Regions from separate parts of the Bacillus sp. Brlt_9 genome, predicted to be linked through region 3. Evidence: riboswitches for the same ligand, from Rfam matches in the RefSeq annotation. Region 3 holds a riboswitch; each other region holds the start of a gene.
What was found. A riboswitch is a leader RNA that binds a small molecule or an ion and turns the genes downstream of it on or off. The one in region 3 is predicted to bind thiamine pyrophosphate.
Positions count from the first base shown of each region.

Region 1: linked by a shared signal. The riboswitch ahead of VF726_RS24880 (MTH1187 family thiamine-binding protein) and the one ahead of thiC (phosphomethylpyrimidine synthase ThiC) in region 3 are both predicted to bind thiamine pyrophosphate.
Region 2: linked by a shared signal. The riboswitch ahead of tenA (thiaminase II) and the one ahead of thiC (phosphomethylpyrimidine synthase ThiC) in region 3 are both predicted to bind thiamine pyrophosphate.
Region 4: linked by a shared signal. The riboswitch ahead of thiM (hydroxyethylthiazole kinase) and the one ahead of thiC (phosphomethylpyrimidine synthase ThiC) in region 3 are both predicted to bind thiamine pyrophosphate.

Region 1 is NZ_JAYJLO010000008.1:105,845-110,444, reverse strand. Features, by position in the region: gene VF726_RS24895 (ABC transporter ATP-binding protein) at 1-662, opposite strand, end outside; gene VF726_RS24890 (ABC transporter substrate-binding protein) at 659-1,657, opposite strand; gene VF726_RS24885 (ABC transporter permease) at 1,654-2,427, opposite strand; gene VF726_RS24880 (MTH1187 family thiamine-binding protein) at 2,399-2,719, opposite strand; TPP riboswitch at 2,820-2,921, opposite strand; gene VF726_RS24875 (methyl-accepting chemotaxis protein) at 2,983-4,600, opposite strand, start outside.
Region 2 is NZ_JAYJLO010000012.1:71,828-76,427, forward strand. Features, by position in the region: gene VF726_RS28270 (ABC transporter permease) at 1-56, opposite strand, end outside; gene VF726_RS28275 (ABC transporter ATP-binding protein) at 56-805, opposite strand; gene tenA (thiaminase II) at 774-1,469, opposite strand; TPP riboswitch at 1,552-1,655, opposite strand; TPP riboswitch at 1,716-1,827, opposite strand; gene VF726_RS28285 (SH3 domain-containing protein) at 2,097-3,251, shown strand; gene VF726_RS28290 (hypothetical protein) at 3,257-3,595, shown strand; gene VF726_RS28295 (DUF3965 domain-containing protein) at 4,091-4,600, opposite strand, start outside.
Region 3 is NZ_JAYJLO010000007.1:81,358-85,957, forward strand. Features, by position in the region: gene lldP (L-lactate permease) at 246-1,907, shown strand; TPP riboswitch at 1,979-2,094, shown strand; gene thiC (phosphomethylpyrimidine synthase ThiC) at 2,209-3,969, shown strand; gene VF726_RS23665 (arsenic transporter) at 4,224-4,600, opposite strand, start outside.
Region 4 is NZ_JAYJLO010000008.1:100,024-104,623, forward strand. Features, by position in the region: gene topB (DNA topoisomerase III) at 1-1,871, opposite strand, end outside; TPP riboswitch at 2,098-2,207, shown strand; gene thiM (hydroxyethylthiazole kinase) at 2,271-3,086, shown strand; gene thiE (thiamine phosphate synthase) at 3,103-3,762, shown strand; gene VF726_RS24870 (anaerobic C4-dicarboxylate transporter family protein) at 3,877-4,600, opposite strand, start outside.

The DNA of each region.
Region 1 (4,600 bases), on a different contig from region 3:
GGCCTAGGTAATTTCACTTGTACCTCGCCAACTATTGATGCTGGCCTTTGAGATAGAATAAATACGCGATCCGAAAGCAAGATTGCCTCATCTAAGTCATGTGTAACCATAACGATTGTTTGCTTCTCTTGGTGCCAAGAGTTTAAAAGCCAGCTATGTACTTCCATTTTTGTAAAAGCATCTAATTTTCCAAAAGGCTCATCAAGTAGCATAATTGGCTTTTCACATAAATATGTGCGCAGAAAACTAATCCTTTGACGCATACCACCGGACAATTCATCTGGATAATGGTCCGCATATTCATCTAGCTGAAATTGCTTTAATGCTTCCATTCCTTCTGTGAGCCTTTGTTTTTTCGGTTTACCTTCGATTTCCAATGGCAGTACTATATTTTGCAAAGCTGATCGCCACGGTAGTAATAAATCTTGTTGTGGCATATAACTTACGACATCTTGCTCTCGTACGTGCGTATCCTTATACGTTACATTCCCACTTGTTGGATTTTCAACATTTGCAATCATATTTAATAACGTGCTTTTCCCGCAACCACTCGGTCCTACAAAGGAAACAAACTCTCCCTCTTGTATAGAAGCACTAATATTTGCTAATACATTCTTTCCATCGAAAGATTTTACAACATCTTTTATTTGTAATCCACTCATTTTTCGCTTGGAAGGAACTCATTTGTAAAGGCATCTTTTACATCAATTTTCTTCTTAATAACTTTGTTATCATATAAGAAATTCATGTAATTCGTCCAAACTTCTTCCTTCTGTACTCCCCATGCTTTTGCATCATCTTGATACTTCGTACTTAACCACTTTTGACTTTCTTGTACTAAGTCTTTATTCACATCTGGAACAGCTTTAATTAAAATATCAGCAGCTTCTTTCGGTTCTTTAATTGCAAAATTATAACCGTCTGTCGTTGCACTCATAAACTTTTTCACAAAGTCTTTATCTTGTTTCGTATGTTTTTCACTTGTAATAATAACAGGACTATAGAAATCAAGCGCTGGGTCTAAGTCTTTCACCATAATCGTATTTAACTCTTTTCCTTGGCGCTTCGCTTCAATTCCATCCCATCCGTAATAAATCCATTCAAAGTCTGCATCACGGCCGATTGATTTAAAGAAATCGGTTTGTCCTAAGATAATTTTTTCAACTTTATTAAAATCAGCTTGATGTTTCTCCATAATTGTCTTTAATGTAGCTTCTTCTGCTGGTCCTCCCCAGCCTCCATAACGTTTACCTTCAAAATCTTTCGGTGAAGTCATGTTATCTTTCTTAAGCGATGCAAAAGCTGAAGTGTTATGCTGAATAATCGCTCCGACAGATACAACAGGAATCCCTTCCACACGAGCCAACGTTACATTTTCTTGTGCACTTATTGCGAAGTCAGCTTTTCCTGAAGCTATCATTTGCTCCGCTGTCACATTATCACCAGGCTGAATAATTTCTACATCTAAGCCTTGCTTTTTATAATAATCTTTCGCTTGCGCTACATATAAGCCAGTATGATTCGTATTCGGAAACCAATCTAATACTACTTTTACTTTTTGATCTTTACTCGCACTTTCTTCTTTCTTCGCTGTGTTACACCCAACCACACCTACTGCTAATAAGGCCGCCAACATAACTTTTAAACCTTTTTTCATTTTCTGCCGTCCTTTCTATATATCCATGGTGCTGTTATTCTTGCCATAAACTCTACGATAAAATACAGGCATAATGTCACCATAACAATGATTGCTGCAACACCAAATACTCGGGCTGTTAAAAAGGATTTCGTAGCCCTCGTAAGCATAACTCCTAATCCTTCACTGGCACCGAGCCATTCTCCAATAATCGCTCCCATTACGCTATATGTCACTGCAATTTTTAACCCTGAGAAAAAGTATGGAAGTACTGCTGGAAACTTTACTTTCTGGTAAACTTGCCATTTCGTTGCCTTCATCGTTTGCAACAACTTCAACATATTTTTATCTACTGTTTGAAAACCTTCTAAAATGCTAAGCGCAATCGGGAAGAAACAAACGAGTATGACTACCATTACTTTTGGTAGCATTCCATATCCAAACCAAATAATAAATAACGGTGCAAGTACAACGATTGGAATCGTTTGCGAAATAACAAGCAACGGATTTATTAAAATACGAAATAAAGGAATAACGTCCATAATAATTGCAATACTTGTCCCAATTAAAATCGCAAAGAACAGTCCAATTATAACCTCTTGCAGCGTTTGCATCGTATTCGGTAATAGTAAATCTTTCATTCCAATTAATTCTTGAACAATGGCAGAAGGCTTCGGTAAAATCCACGGTTCAATTTTAAATAATGAAACAGATCCTTCCCATATCGCAATGAGAAGGATAAGCCAAATTGTTGTAATTATTTTAGATTGCTTCTGGTTTTGCATATTCATCACGGTACTTCCAAACTTTTTCATCTATCGTTACACCAGTGCTTGGACGATAATGGATTTTAATAGAAGTAATTACTTCTTCTGCTCCAGCATCCACACACGCTTGTTGTGCACGTTTAATGACATCAAGAAGTACATCTAATTCTCCTTCCAGCGTTGTTTCCATTGCCCCTACTTCATAACGAACTCCCGATTGTTGTACAACCTCAATTGCTTTATCAACAACAGAATACACATCTTTGTTCTTCGCTTGTGGTACTACTGAAAATGAAATTGTAACTTGTTGTGACATAGTAAAATCCCCCTTATAATATGAAATGTTAAAACAAGAAAAGGCTTTCCTACTGCGTAGGAAAGCCTTGTATGCAAGTTATTATAGAATAACATATGCTACATCACTTTAAGTAACTCCCTACGCTGGCATTATCCAGATCAGGTTGAGGGTCGATGTTTGTTTACATCCTCTCAGCCAATTGGCTCCCCGGTCCTTAATTCGTTTTCATTGTAGCATGATTTATTTTATTGAACAAACAAAAGTACGTATAATCATTTCATTTAACTTTTGAATTCACCAATTAACTCTTGTAACTCCTGTGAAAGCCAGCTTAAAGAACTGGCTAATTCAGCAATATCTTGTACAGACATTTTCTGTTCTTTCATGCTTTCTTCAACATTACTACTACTATTCGCATACTTATTTGCGATAAGTGATAGGTCATTGACAACACGTACAATATTTTGGCTATTTTGCAATATATCACTTGAATTGCTAGAAACAACTCTAACTTGATTGGTAACAGTTTGTGCTGATTTCGAAATTTTTTCAAAGAAAGCACCACTACTTTCAACAAGTATAATTCCAGATTCTACTTCTTTTGAAGTTTTTTGCATTGAAACAACAGCTTCTTCCGTTCCAGCTTGTGTTTCCCCTATTAATTTTGCTATATCTTTTGCTGATGCTTCCGTCTGCTCTGCTAATTTACGCACTTCATCAGCCACAACAGCAAATCCGTCTCCAGTTTCCTCAGCACGTGAAGCTTCAATAGTAGCATGTAAAGCTAGCGAATTAGTTTGATTTGAAATACTTGTAATTACAGTTACAATATCACTAATTTCTTTTGATCTCACTTCCAAAGAATAAATGATAGAAGATAAATCTTGTACTGCATTTTGTATTATATTCATTTGATTAATCGCCTGTTTAGTAACACCGTTTCCTTTTCCTGAATGATGCTCTATACCTTCAGACTCTTTCGTCATTTGTTTTGCAGCATTCGTTATCTCTTCCATCTTATCTTCCATTTCATATACAATACCTAAATACTGTGGTACTGCAGTTTCTTGTGACTGAGCGCCCGCTCTTAACTCAACTATAGAACTTACGATTTCTTGAACTGCCATGCTATTCTCTTTCGTACTCACTGACAATTCTTTTGAAGATGAGGAAACCTGTTCAGCGGTCTGCTTCACTTTATCTATAATTCCTTTAAACTTCTCGATGGTATTATTAAAATACGCATTAATAATACCAATATCATCTGGTCTTTCCTCTAATTTAATACTTAAATCACCTTCACCAACTTTGCGCAATCCTTCACGTAAATCCCGCAATGGAGCAAGTGCGTTACGTACGATTAAGAATTGAATAACAGTTGCAATTAAAACAGAAATACAAATAAACATTAAACCTTGTATAATGAATTTTTCCTTTGTACTAGGAACAATAGAGGCATCTACATCGGCTGCAACAATTGCCACAATATTTCCGTCTCCATCTTTAATTGGCTCTAATATCGTTACCCATGATCCTAATGCGTCTTCATATACTACTGTCATATTTGCTTTTTTCGTGCTCATTACTTTATCATATGCTTCCATCCAAAGATCTGGTTGTTTATAATATTCTCCCGGCCTTACTTCAACAACATTTGCTAACCCTGTAGATAAATCGACGATTAGTAACTCACCTTTTTCATTTTCTTTTGCTCCAACAATATAGGTTTGTCCAACACTATTCAATTCTTCCGTTGCTTCATCTAATTTCTCTGTTAACTTCTCTCTCTTTTCTCTTTGTGCCACTGGGTCTTTTGTAACATCTCTGACTATTTCTTCATCTAATTTATGTAATACCGTATCTCCTGTTTCAAAAGAATGCCTTTCAAATATAGACATC
Region 2 (4,600 bases), on a different contig from region 3:
GCAAGTAAGATACTAGAAAGTGTAAGGGCGGGTAATAGCTCCTTCAGCCGGTTCATCATACGAGTACCTGCCTTTGTAACATACTAAGAAGCTCATCTTTAAGCGCTAACACTTCAGGCTTATATAAATCTTTTCTTGTCCGATTACAATCAAGCGGTACAACCCTCTCGGTTAAAGTAGTTATCGGTTGCTGCTCTATTACCAAAATTCGATTAGAAAGAAACAATGCTTCTTCCACATCATGAGTGATAAATAAAATTGTTTTTTTCCACTCTTTCCATTGTTCAAACAACCATTCTTGCAAAGATGTCTTCGTTAAAGCATCCAGCGCGCTAAATGGTTCATCTAACAACAATATCTCCCCGCCTGTTAATAAAGTTCGAATAAAGGATACACGTTGCCTCATACCACCAGATAAATCTTTCGGATACTTTGTCTCATACCCTTGTAAGCCAAATTTATGTAGCAGTTCCTTTGCCTTTATTTGTGCTTCTTTCTTCTGTACACCTTGGCACTCTAGCGGCAGAGCAGCATTCTCAATAATCGTTCTCCACGGCAAGAGCATATCTTTTTGAGGCATATACCCTACAGGATGGCTCTTTGTTTCTGTCAGCTCTATCTGCCCAGTACTTGCTTCTTCTAAACCTGTAATAAGGCGAAATAGAGTACTTTTCCCGCATCCACTCGGTCCAATAATACTTACAAACTCTTTATCTTGTATAGAAGCATTTAATTCATTGATGATTGGTTTCTCATCATAATGAAAAGAAACATTATGAAACTGTAGTATGTTCTTGCTCCTCAAATCCCCACATCTCCTTACGGTAGGACATATCCCAGAATAAATATTCAAATCGACTGGAATATAGGAAAATCTCCTCTAATCGATCTAGCTCTTTGTCAGATTTTCCAACTGCCATTTCATTTAATAAATCTATTAACCAAATACAAAGGTTACCGTATTCTTCAGAACTATATCCTTGAATCCACTCACCAAAGAACTCATGATCTCTTGCTCCAGGAATATCATTTAAACGCTTTCCAATTTCCCAGTAGCTCCACATACACGGAAGAAGTGCTGCTATTAATTCTGCAAGTGTGCCATTTTGAGATACAGACATCATGTAATTTGTATAAGCTAAATTCTTAGCAGATGGCTTTGCAGACTCTATCTCCTCTATAGAAATTCCAAGTCTTTTTGCATATTGTTTATGGATTGTCATTTCTCCATTTAATATGCCATCAATTTGTTCAGCAAATTTCCCCATTACTTGTGGATTCGTTGCTTTTACAACACCAATCGCATATAGCTTTGCATAATCTAACAAATATAAATAATCTTGAATAATGTAATACTGAAACTTATCTTTTTCTAACGTGCCATCCCCCATACCTACTACAAACGGATGATTATGACTCATCTCCCAAACTGGTTGTACAGTTTCTAATAATCTATCGCAAAATTTCATTTCCCTATCCCCTTCCAGTATGTGTATATAAATAAAAAACCACTTCTAAATAAGAAGTGGTTACAGCAAATAAAATTATAATTTATTCGTTGCTCCACTTCCCTTCGCTAGTATTACCTAGATCAGGTGTTATAAGGGTTAAGGATTATTCCTCTCTCAGCACAACAAGCACCCCTAGTGGTTTCAATATGAAATTTTCAAACAAAAAATCCCCGTTTCTATACGCAAAGAAACGGGGACTTAATATTATTGTCCGAATTGCTTCCCTACGCTAGCATAATCTAGATCAGGTAATGAAAAGGATCAAAGGCTTACGGCCTACTCTCAGCTGGCAACACCAGCTCTCCTAGCAAACTATGAAATTATCACTGTCAGTATAACATCGTAATAAGACATCATCAACTGTTTTAATTTTCTCAATTGTCAACAAAATAAAGAAACTATATAATACTTATATTCTATCTTAGAAATTATTATCCTAATTAATTGGATAATAAGGAATCATTATCCTCAAAAAATTTATTTTTATATTGATTTCATATTACATTTATGTGAATACACCCACTATATTATATCTTTATACTATAATAAAATTACAACTATACAACTAGAGGAGGTCTCTATTATATGAATATGAAAGCCACTGCTTTAACAGCAACTACTGTCGCAATTGCCTCTTTACTTCCTTCTATGGGAGAAACAAATGTACAAACAGCCAACGCTGAACAATTATCTAGTGTGAAAACTGGATATGTCAAAGTCGATCAAGTAACCTTACATACAAAAGATAACGCAAATAGCTCTTCAATTGATACAATTCGCTTTAATACGAAAGTGAACATACTTGAAACAACTAATGGCTGGTATAAAGTATCTGTTAATAATAAAGTAGGTTACGTACAAAAAGATGCTATTCTACTAAAAAACAAACTTCAATCTAATAATCAATACATCGTTAATGCCAATGCATTAAACGTTCGTTCTGAACCTAATTTAGAATCTTCAATTTTAGATGTATTACCAAATGGGAAATTCGTTACCATTCAAGAAGAACAAGGCGAGTGGTATAAAATTTTACATAATGGCAAAACAGGTTACGTACAAAAAGCATTCGTTTCTAACGGTTCACAGCCTTTAGTAAAAGGCATCACAGTTCAAAATAATACGAAATACACAGTTGCAACACCTAAACTTAATGTACGTAGCACCGCTAGTACAAGTAGTGCACTACTTGGTTCATTACAAAATGGAACACAACTACAAGTAGTGGAAACTGTAGGAACTTGGTATAAAATTCGTTTTGGCACAGGATACGGATACGTGGCAAAACATTATGTAGTGCAAAATCAAGCACAAGTTCAAAAAGCCCAAACTGCTTCCATTCCAGCAGTTTTCAAATTCCCTACTCAAGGAAGAATTAGCTCAACCTTTGATATGCGTTGGGAACAGATGCATTACGGTATAGATATTGCAGCTCCAGGTAATGTCTCTATCCAAGCGGCAGCGGCAGGCAAAGTTGTGAAATCATATTATTCAGCTAGCTATGGTAATGTTGTATTCATCGCCCATCAAATAAACGGGAAATTATATACAACAGTCTATGCTCACATGAAAGATCGCACTGTACAAGCTGGTGATCAAGTACAAGCTGGACAATTAGTAGGTCATATGGGAAACACAGGTCATTCATACGGGCAACATCTTCATTTTGAATTACACAATGGAGAATGGAATTTTGAAAAAACAAATGCAGTAAACCCACTGCCATATTTAGTTAGGTAAATTGTATGCCACGTAATATCAATATACCTCTCTTAATTGAATACTTAGCCTTTTTAGGCTTAATCTGTTGTTTAATCATTTACAATACAAATACTGTATTTTTATCTATTATCATTGCTTTTGTTGCTTTAGAAATTATGATGGAATCCTTTCAAGTTCAACTAAAACAAAAAATTGCCCATATTTATAATGCCATCTTTCTATTAAGTGCCCTAATAACAAATGTTATTAGTAATGGTTTTTATTTATCTACCGTAGTTCCTGTATTCTTTATGGCTGTTTTATTATTCATAGCTAGATACATTCATGTTCCTAATAACAAAAAACACGAACAAGAAGCTTAGAAAGAGGAGACACTGTGTATCAATCTTTCAAAGATAATCCACTAAAATATATATTGAATTTATATAAAAAAACAAATACTTTTTTTGGTATACAAGGAAGCAATACGGCACAATTTCTCCTTTATGGAATGTTATTTCTCGTCTTAATTACATTCTCCTTGCTATATTAAATCGAGTAATAGATATTTAGCCCTAGACTATTCGAATAAGAATTGTCTAAGGCTATTGCTGAAAAGGGACTATTAGAACCCTCTAGTATTACTTCCATCGGGAAGCTCGTTAAATAGAAAGGCAGATTACTTATGAATGAAAATATACGGTGATGATTATTCAAAAAATGCTCTAATTGAATTTAAAACCTTAATTAGATTAATATGAAATTTTGAGTAGCCCTCTTTCATAAAAGGTATTTAAACAGTTATATACATGTTCGATACAGTAAAAAGGATCTCACTTTTATGTGAGATCCTTTTTACTGTATATAGAAAATGCTCTTTACCCACAAGCATATTTTTCATAAATAAAGCTAAGATTATATTTTTTCTCTAAGCTCATCCTTTGTTCATCATCGCACCAATAGAACAGAATGTCATGAATCGTTGCATAACGCTTATTTTTAAGAAATAGTTTAAAGAATGATGGTAAACAATCATGTAATTGTATAAATAAATAATTGCGTAATATTTCTTCTTTATATTCAATGCCCTTACAAATATACAATAATTCTTCACAATAATATGCATGTTGTGGAACTTGGATCATTTCGAAGAATGGCACATATGATAATAACTTTCCGATAAAATGATCATATCGATCCATTATTCCTATCGTCATATGCTCCATCATATCTTTCATTACATATAAATAATCATCTACATGAGTAGTCTTGAGTGGGTCTAATCGATCTGAAATTTGAGAAAGTACAGCTCTTTGACAAGCTAACACCGCTTGACTAGGTCCATAGTATGATAGGAAGTCTGTACACTTACGATATTTTCGTAATAA
Region 3 (4,600 bases):
ATGTGACGAGCTTTCTATCGATAAACATTACAAGAACATGACGCTTTTGTAAGATTTTCTAGTGAAATAATAAAATTTTCAAAAAAATCTTTTTTGAAAGAAAATAATGTGCTAAAGTATAAATGAAAGTTATTGAAAACGTTTTCTTAAACGTTTTTTATTTTTAGGCTAAAAGGTATGATGACCTGATAGTCTATTGATGAGGTTATTCTATTTAAAAGGGGATTCTTTAGGGGGAGAGAACAATGAACACATGGACACAAGTTTATGATCCGTTCGGAAACATTTGGATTTCTGCAGCGGTCGCACTTATTCCGATTATCTTTTTTTTCTTAGCTTTAGCAGTTTTCCGCATGAAGGGGTATGTGGCAGGATTTATTACAGTTGTACTTACAATTCTAGTGGCGTTATTCGCGTATAAGATGCCGTTCACAATGGCGATGGCAGCGACCGGATATGGTTTCTTATACGGACTATGGCCAATTGCTTGGATTATCATTATGTCGGTATTTTTATATAAAATCTCTGTAAAAACAGGTCAATTTGATGTCATTCGTGCATCTGTATTGTCCATTACGAATGACCATCGTTTACTCGTTATTTTAATCGGTTTCTCATTCGGAGCATTTTTAGAAGGAGCAGCAGGATTTGGTGCACCAGTAGCGATTACAGCAGCGCTTCTTGCAGGTCTTGGGTTAAATCCTTTATATGCAGCGGGTCTTTGTTTAATCGCAAATACGGCACCGGTAGCGTTCGGAGCAATGGGGATTCCAATTACAGTTGCTGGACAAGTAACTGGTATTGATCCACATAAAATTGGACAAATGGCTGGACATCAATTACCGTTTCTATCATTATTTGTTCCGTTCTTTATCGTGTTTTTAATGGACGGATTGAAAGGGGTAAGACAAACGTGGCCTGCTTTACTTGTAGCAGGTAGCTCCTTTGCAATTACGCAGTTCATAACAGCAACGTTCTTAGGGCCAGAACTTCCGGATATTACGTCAGCACTTGTAAGTTTAGTGAGTTTATCGCTATTCTTAAAAGTTTGGCAGCCAAAAGAAATTTATCAGTCTAAACAAGCAAATAGTGAAGTAGCTGCGACAACGACGGCAACGTCTATTCCAAAACTAACAGTAGGAAAAGTCGTAAAAGCATGGTCTCCATTCATTATTTTAACTGTGATGGTAGTCATTTGGAGCCAAAGTTTCTTTAAAGCGTTATTTGCTCCAGGTGGCGCACTAGAGAGCCTCGTGTTTAAGTTTGAAATTCCAGGCTTACACAATTTAGTAATGAAAGCAGAACCAATTGTAAATAAACCGACGCCTTACGAGGCAATTTTGAAATTTGATGTATTATCAGCAACAGGAACAGCAATCTTAATTGCTTGTATTATTTCTATCTTTATTTTGAAAATGAGTGCAAAAGATGCAGTAGCGACATTTAAAGAAACGTTAAATGAGCTTAAAATGCCAATTCTATCTATCGGATTCGTATTAGGATTTGCATTTATCGCAAACTATTCTGGTTTATCTTCTACACTAGCGTTAGCGCTTGCTGGAACTGGCGGACTATTCCCGTTCTTCTCACCATTCTTAGGCTGGATCGGGGTATTCTTAACAGGATCTGATACGTCAGCGAATGCACTGTTCTCGAATTTGCAAGCAATTACAGCGCAGCAAGTCGGTGTATCTGAAGTACTTCTCGTTGCAGCAAATACAACGGGCGGTGTAACAGGGAAAATGATTTCTCCGCAATCGATTGCGATTGCTTGTGCGGCAGTTGGACTTGCTGGAAAAGAATCAGATTTATTCCGCTTTACAGTGAAGCATAGTCTATTCTTCGTAATTATTGTTGGTATTATGACGTATGTACAGGCATATTATTTAACGTGGATGATTCCGTAAAGAGAAAAAGAAATAAACTTTTCATTTTTCAGATTATCGTGTATGATGGGAAAGTATTGAAAATTAAATCAGTGATAAACTAGGGGTGCCTAACGTATGCGTAGGCTGAGAGAGAAGCGCGTGATCTTCTTAACCCTTTGGACCTGATCTGGCTCGTACCAGCGTAGGGAAGTTAACGGCTTTACATAATGATGTCTTTTATGAGCCAGGTCCTTATTTTTTTATGGACCTGGCTCTTTTTATTTTGGCATGCGCTGGCCATATCTCGTCCTTGTCACGAACAGGGGAGGCAACAAAGTTTATGAAACAATCTGTTTCAGCTGAGCAAATTGAATTGAAATCGAGTTTACCAGGGAGTAAGAAAGTGTATGTGGATGGACCGCGCGCGGGTATGAAAGTGCCGATGCGTGAGATTGAACAAAGTGAAACGAACGGTATTCCGAATCCACCAATTCGTGTATATGATACGAGCGGTCCTTATACAGATCCGGCGTATAAAGTGGAGCTGGAAAAGGGGTTGCAGGCGCCGCGCCACTCTTGGATCATAGAGCGCGAGGATGTAGAAGCATACGAAGGGCGCGAAGTAAAACCAGAGGATGATGGTGTGAAGGTGGCTTCGAAACATACACCTGTTTTTCCGCAAATGGATCGCCAGCCGCTTAGAGCGAAGCAAGGTGCAAATGTTACGCAAATGCATTATGCGCGTAATGGCATTATTACGTCTGAGATGGAATACGTTGCGATTCGTGAAGGAGTAGAGCCTGAGTTTGTTCGTAAGGAAATTGCAGAAGGCCGTGCTATTTTACCAGCGAATATTAATCATCCGGAAGCAGAACCGATGATTATCGGGCGTAATTTCCACGTGAAGGTAAATGCAAATATCGGAAACTCTGCTGTATCTTCTTCTATTGCAGAAGAAGTAGAGAAGATGACGTGGGCAACGCGCTGGGGTGCAGATACGATTATGGATTTATCTACAGGTAAAAACATTCATACGACGCGTGAGTGGATTATTCGTAATGCGCCTGTACCAGTTGGAACTGTACCGATTTATCAAGCGCTTGAAAAGGTAAATGGAATTGCAGAAGATTTAACGTGGGAAGTGTATCGTGATACGTTAATTGAGCAAGCGGAGCAAGGCGTGGATTACTTTACGATTCATGCTGGTGTATTACTTCATTACATTCCAATTACTGCAAAGCGTACGACAGGTATCGTTTCGCGTGGTGGTTCGATTATGGCGCAGTGGTGTTTATTCCACCATAAAGAAAACTTCCTATATACTCATTTTGAAGAGATTTGTGAAATTATGAAGCAGTACGATGTTTCGTTCTCTCTTGGAGATGGATTACGTCCAGGATCGATTGCAGATGCAAATGACGAAGCACAATTCTCTGAGCTTGAAACACTTGGTGAATTAACGAAAATTGCTTGGAAACATGATGTGCAAGTGATGATTGAAGGACCTGGACATGTACCAATGCACTTAATTAAAGAGAATATGGAAAAAGAACTTGATATTTGTCAGGGCGCGCCGTTCTATACACTTGGACCGTTAACGACAGATATTGCACCAGGTTATGACCATATTACATCGGCAATTGGAGCTGCAATGATTGGCTGGTTCGGAACTGCGATGCTTTGTTACGTAACGCCGAAAGAGCATTTAGGATTGCCAAATAAAGACGATGTTCGCACGGGGGTTATTACGTACAAAATTGCAGCGCATGCGGCTGATCTTGCGAAAGGACACAAAACGGCTCATCAGCGTGACGATGCACTTTCGAAAGCACGCTTTGAATTCCGTTGGCGCGATCAATTTAATTTATCTTTAGATCCTGAACGCGCGATGGAATATCACGATGAAACGTTGCCAGCAGAAGGAGCGAAAACAGCTCATTTCTGTTCGATGTGTGGACCGAAGTTCTGTAGTATGAGAATTTCACATGATATTCGTGAATATGCGAAAGAAAATGATTTAGAAACGACAGAAGCAATTGAAAAAGGGATGAAAGAGAAGGCAAAAGAATTTAAAGACACTGGTAGTCATTTATACCAATAACATGTTACACCTCTTTACTTGATTGATCACACTGTAGTACCTAACTTAAATATAGAAGAAGCCCGCTTTGCTAAGACGGTAGCAAAGCGGGCTTCTATCGTTTATCCCACTTTAATGGGCAGTAAGACCCCCACCTCAAAATTCAGCGAAAGTAAAGAATTTGGGTGGGGGTCGGGCTGTCCATAAAAGTCCGATTGGTGAGGGCTAATAATCAGTGGGAGATGAAGAAAACCCCCACTGATTAAAGTTTCACTTTATAAGGCGAAGAAGAGGTGTACCCAGTAGTATAAGAGGAATAATGTGACGACTGTTGTGAGAGGAATAACGATAAGGGATACACTTAAATAGTCTTTCCATTTTACTTTAATTTTGTTTTGTTTCAGGATATACATCCAAATGAGGGAAGCTAGCGTACCGATTGGTAATAATAGTGAACCGATGTCACTACCAATAATATTTGCGAGATAGATAGTTTTTAATGTGACTGGGTCTAGTCCCATTTCTGTTAATGTGATTGTACCAATCATAAGTGCAGGATGGTTATTGAAGACGTTAGAGAGGAGGGAGACGAGTCCACCCATTGCAAAGCTAGCATAGAGTAGATGTTGACTTACTACTGGCTCAAGCCAAT
Region 4 (4,600 bases), on a different contig from region 3:
ACCTCTAGCATTGGTTTACCGCAGTCTGGACAAGATTTCGTTGAAATGTTGTCATGTTTATATTTTTTATCACTCGATTTAATTTCAGATACAATTTCTTTCGTATAGTTCTTCATTTCTGAAATGAACACTTCTTTTTTCAGTTTACCTTTTGCGATAGCCTCTAGCTTTTGTTCCCATTCACCAGTTAGTGTAGGTGATTTTAACTCTTCTGGTACTAAATCAAGTAACTGACGGCCTTTTGAAGTAATGTGAATATCTTTACCACGTTTTTCAATTAAGAATGAATTGAATAGCTTGTCGATAATATCAGCACGCGTTGCTACAGTACCTAATCCACCAGTTGATTTTAATGTATCAGCAAGTTGTTTATTTTGCGTATCCATATATTTTGTAGGATTCTCCATTGCTGAAAGTAAAGTCGCCTCGTTAAAACGTGCAGGTGCTTTCGTTTGACCTGATGTTTGCATAATTAACTTTACAGTTAATGTATCGCCTTTTTCGATGCGAGGTAAAAGTTGTTCTTTTACGTCATCGGTTACATCATCATCTTCAAAGCGATTTTCATATACTTCTTTCCAGCCGGCATGCAGAACAGTTTTTCCTCGTGCAATGAATGTTTCATTGCCAACTTTTGTGCGTAACGTTAGTTGTTCGTATTCGAATGCTGGGAATAAAACGGCTAAGAAACGTTTTACAACTAAATCATAAATTTTACGTTCTTTATCTGTAAAGGCTGAGAAGTTAACATATCCTTCAGTCGGAATAATCGCGTGATGATCGCTTACCTTACTATCATCAACAAATGATTTATTAGCCTTAATAGGCTTTTGTAATACTTTATGTGCTAAAGGACGGTACTCTCCAACTCCGCACGCCTTCAGACGCTCTGGAAGTGTTCCAACGATATCAGATGAAATATAGCGTGAATCTGTACGAGGGTACGTTAGCACTTTATGTTGCTCATACAATTTCTGCATAATGTTTAATGTTTCTTTCGCAGAGTAACCGAACTTTTTATTTGCATCACGTTGTAATTCAGTTAAATCGTAAAGACCAGGAGAGAATGATTTCTTCTGTTTTTTATCAATTTCCACAACAGTAGCATTATGTTTATCTAAACCTTTTACAATACTATCAATTTTTTCTTTATTAAAAATGCGACTATTGCCATTTGCATCTTGCCAAGTTAGTTTTAATTGATTTGTTGTTTGTGCTTCGATGCCGTAGTAAGTTTGAGCTTTGAAGTTCTTTATTTCATCTTCACGACTAGCGATCATAGCAACAGTAGGTGTTTGTACACGGCCACAGTTAAGCTGGGCATTAAAGCGAGTCGTTAAAGCACGAGTCGCGTTAAGACCGATATACCAGTCAGCTTCTGAACGTGCAACTGCTGAAGCGTATAAATTGTCATATGCTTTACCTGGTTTTAAATTAGCGAATCCATCTTTAATCGCTTTATCAGTAACAGATGAAATCCATAGACGTTTGATCGGTTTGTTAACTCGAACTTTATCAATAATCCAACGAGCGACTAATTCTCCTTCACGTCCAGCATCTGTCGCTACAATAATTTCATTTATATCTTTTCTAAGTAGCTGGCTTTTTACAGCATTAAATTGTTTCCCAGTTTGTTTAATAACTGTTAATTTCAAACGCTCAGGTAGCATAGGTAAATCTTCTAAATTCCACTTTTTATATTTCACATCATAGCTTTCTGGATCTGCTAATGTAACGAGATGGCCTAAAGCCCAAGTTACAATATATTTACTACCTTCAAGGTAGCCGTTTCCTTTTTTATCGCACTTCAGTACGCGAGCAATATCTCGTGCAACGGAAGGTTTTTCAGCGATTATAACGCTTTTCGACATATTAAAAACATCCTTTCAAATTTCCATACGTTAACTATAGCATACATCTTCTTGAGATTCAGTTTCGCTCCGTATTTGAGCGGCTTTTAGTGGGAGGAACAAAACTCCACTGATTAAAACTTCATTTTATTATACTTATTGTTTCATCAGTTGCTTCTATTATTAAATAGAAAAGTAAAGAGCTTGTTATTTTATTAGAATAAGAGTAGACTTTGAAGTAGATGAATAATAAGCACATGGGAGTTTGTGGATGCAAACTGAGAGTATGACTAATCCGTCATTGACCATTTGAACCTGTTGGATAATGCCAGCGTAGGGAGAGTGTAAAAGCACATGTTCAGGCACTTTGCGTACGCGCAAAGTGTCTTTTTGTGTATCTCCCATCACTATAGTTAGGGGATGAGAAGGATGAATATGAAAGAAATTAGTAAAGTAGTGGATTTGGCGAGAGAATCTAATCCGCTCGTTCATAATATTACAAACGTTGTTGTAACAAATTTTACAGCTAACGGCTTGTTAGCGTTAGGAGCATCACCTGTAATGGCGTATGCGAAAGAAGAAGTAGCAGAAATGGCTAGCATTGCGGGAGCGTTAGTATTAAACATGGGGACACTTCGTCCTGAAGAAGTAGAAGCGATGTTACTTGCGGGTAAATCAGCAAATGTGAACAATGTACCAGTATTGTTTGATCCAGTTGGTGCAGGAGCAACGTCGTATCGAACAGAAGTTGCGAGACATATTCCGGCTGAAATTGATTTAGCTGTTATCCGCGGAAATGCAGCTGAAATAGCGAACGTTATTAATGAGAGATGGGAAATTAAAGGGGTAGATGCTGGTGCTGGACAAGGAAATGTTGTAAGTATTGCAAGGCAGGCAGCGGATGAACTAAATACAGTTGCGGTGATTACTGGAAAAGAAGATGTTGTTACAGATGGAGAGCGAACTATTCTTATTCGAAATGGTCACCCTATTTTAACGAAAGTTACGGGAACTGGGTGTTTACTAACTTCTGTAATAGGAGCATTTGTAGCAGTAGAAAAAGATTATGTAAAGGCAGCAGTAGCGGCATTAACATTTTATGGTGTAGCCGCGGAACTGGCAGCTGCTAAGACAGTAGAAAAGGGACCTGGTAGTTTCCAAATTGAATTTTTAAATCAGTTAGCGAATACGACTTCGGGTGATATAGAGAAGTATGGGAAGATTGAGGTTATATAGTAAGGAGGGAAAATAAATGTCGCGTATTTCAAAGGCAGAAATGTCTAAGTTATTATCAGTATATTTTATTATGGGAAGTAACAATTGTACGAAGGAGCCACTACAAGTATTGAGAGATGCACTTGAAGGTGGTATAACAATTTTTCAATTTCGTGAAAAGGGGGAAGGGGCTTTAACGGGAGAGAAACGTATTTGTTTCGCAAAAGAACTACAAGCAATTTGTAAGGAGTACGGTGTTCCATTCATCGTAAATGATGATGTGGAACTAGCTATCGAGTTAGATGCAGATGGCGTGCATGTTGGACAAGATGATGAAGGGATTACTTCTGTTCGTGAAAAAATGGGGGATAAAATTGTTGGTGTATCTACTCATACAATTGAAGAAGCACGCTGGGCAATTGAAAACGGAGCTGATTATTTAGGTGTTGGCCCTATTTTCCCAACAAGTACGAAAAAAGATACGAAAGCAGTGCAAGGAACGAAAGGTTTAGCTCATTTTAGAGAACAAGGAATTACAATACCAGTCGTCGGGATTGGTGGTATTACAATTGAAAATGCAACTTCAGTTATAGAAGCAGGTGCGGACGGTGTTTCAATTATTTCAGCAATTAGTTTAGCAGAATCTGCGTATGAAAGTACGAAGAAGCTAGCAGAGGAAGTAAGTAAGAGTTTGTAGACTTCGCACAAATAGTAAAGAACAGAATGGAAGAATGGACAGTTAAAAATATTTAAACAAACGTTTGATTAAAAAAGCACAAACCCTGTAAATTTGTAGGTTTGTGCTTTTTCTTTAAAACATAATTGATATTAAGAGCATTCCAATTCCGATAGAAGTGAATGTTGCGATTAGGCCTGGAATCATAAAGCTATGATTTAAAACATATTTACCAATGCCTGTTGTACCAGTGCGATCGAAGTTAATGGCAGCAACGATTGTTCCGTAGTTTGGAATGAAGAAATATCCATTTACTGCAGGGAACATCGCGATTAGTAGTGCTGGTGGAATACCGAGTGATAATCCAAGAGGCATTAAAGCGCGTACTGTTGCTGCTTGACTATATAGTAAAATAGATAGAATGAATAATGCGATGGCAAATAGCCATGGCGCACTTGTTACTAGGTGCTGAATTGATCCTTGAATCATATTTAAGTTTCCGTTAAAGAAAGTATCTCCCATCCAAGCGATCCCGAAAATAGCAACAACGGCTGTTGCCCCCGCTTTAAAGACGTTACCAGACACGATGCTTTCTACATTTGGTTTACAGAAAATAATAATAAGAGCTGCGATTGTTAACATAACCATTTCAATTGTGTTTGGCATGGAAAGACGGGCTAACTTCCCATCAACTATCCATCCTGGACGAAGTGCTTCAAATGAACCGAGAAGTACGACAAGAAAAGTTCCTATTAGGAAAAGGATAACTGATAATTTAGCGCCTTTTACACCAACAAATTCTTTTTTCTTTTCAATCTTAGGAATCATTCCTTCTTTTAATCGCTTTAAGTATTCAGGG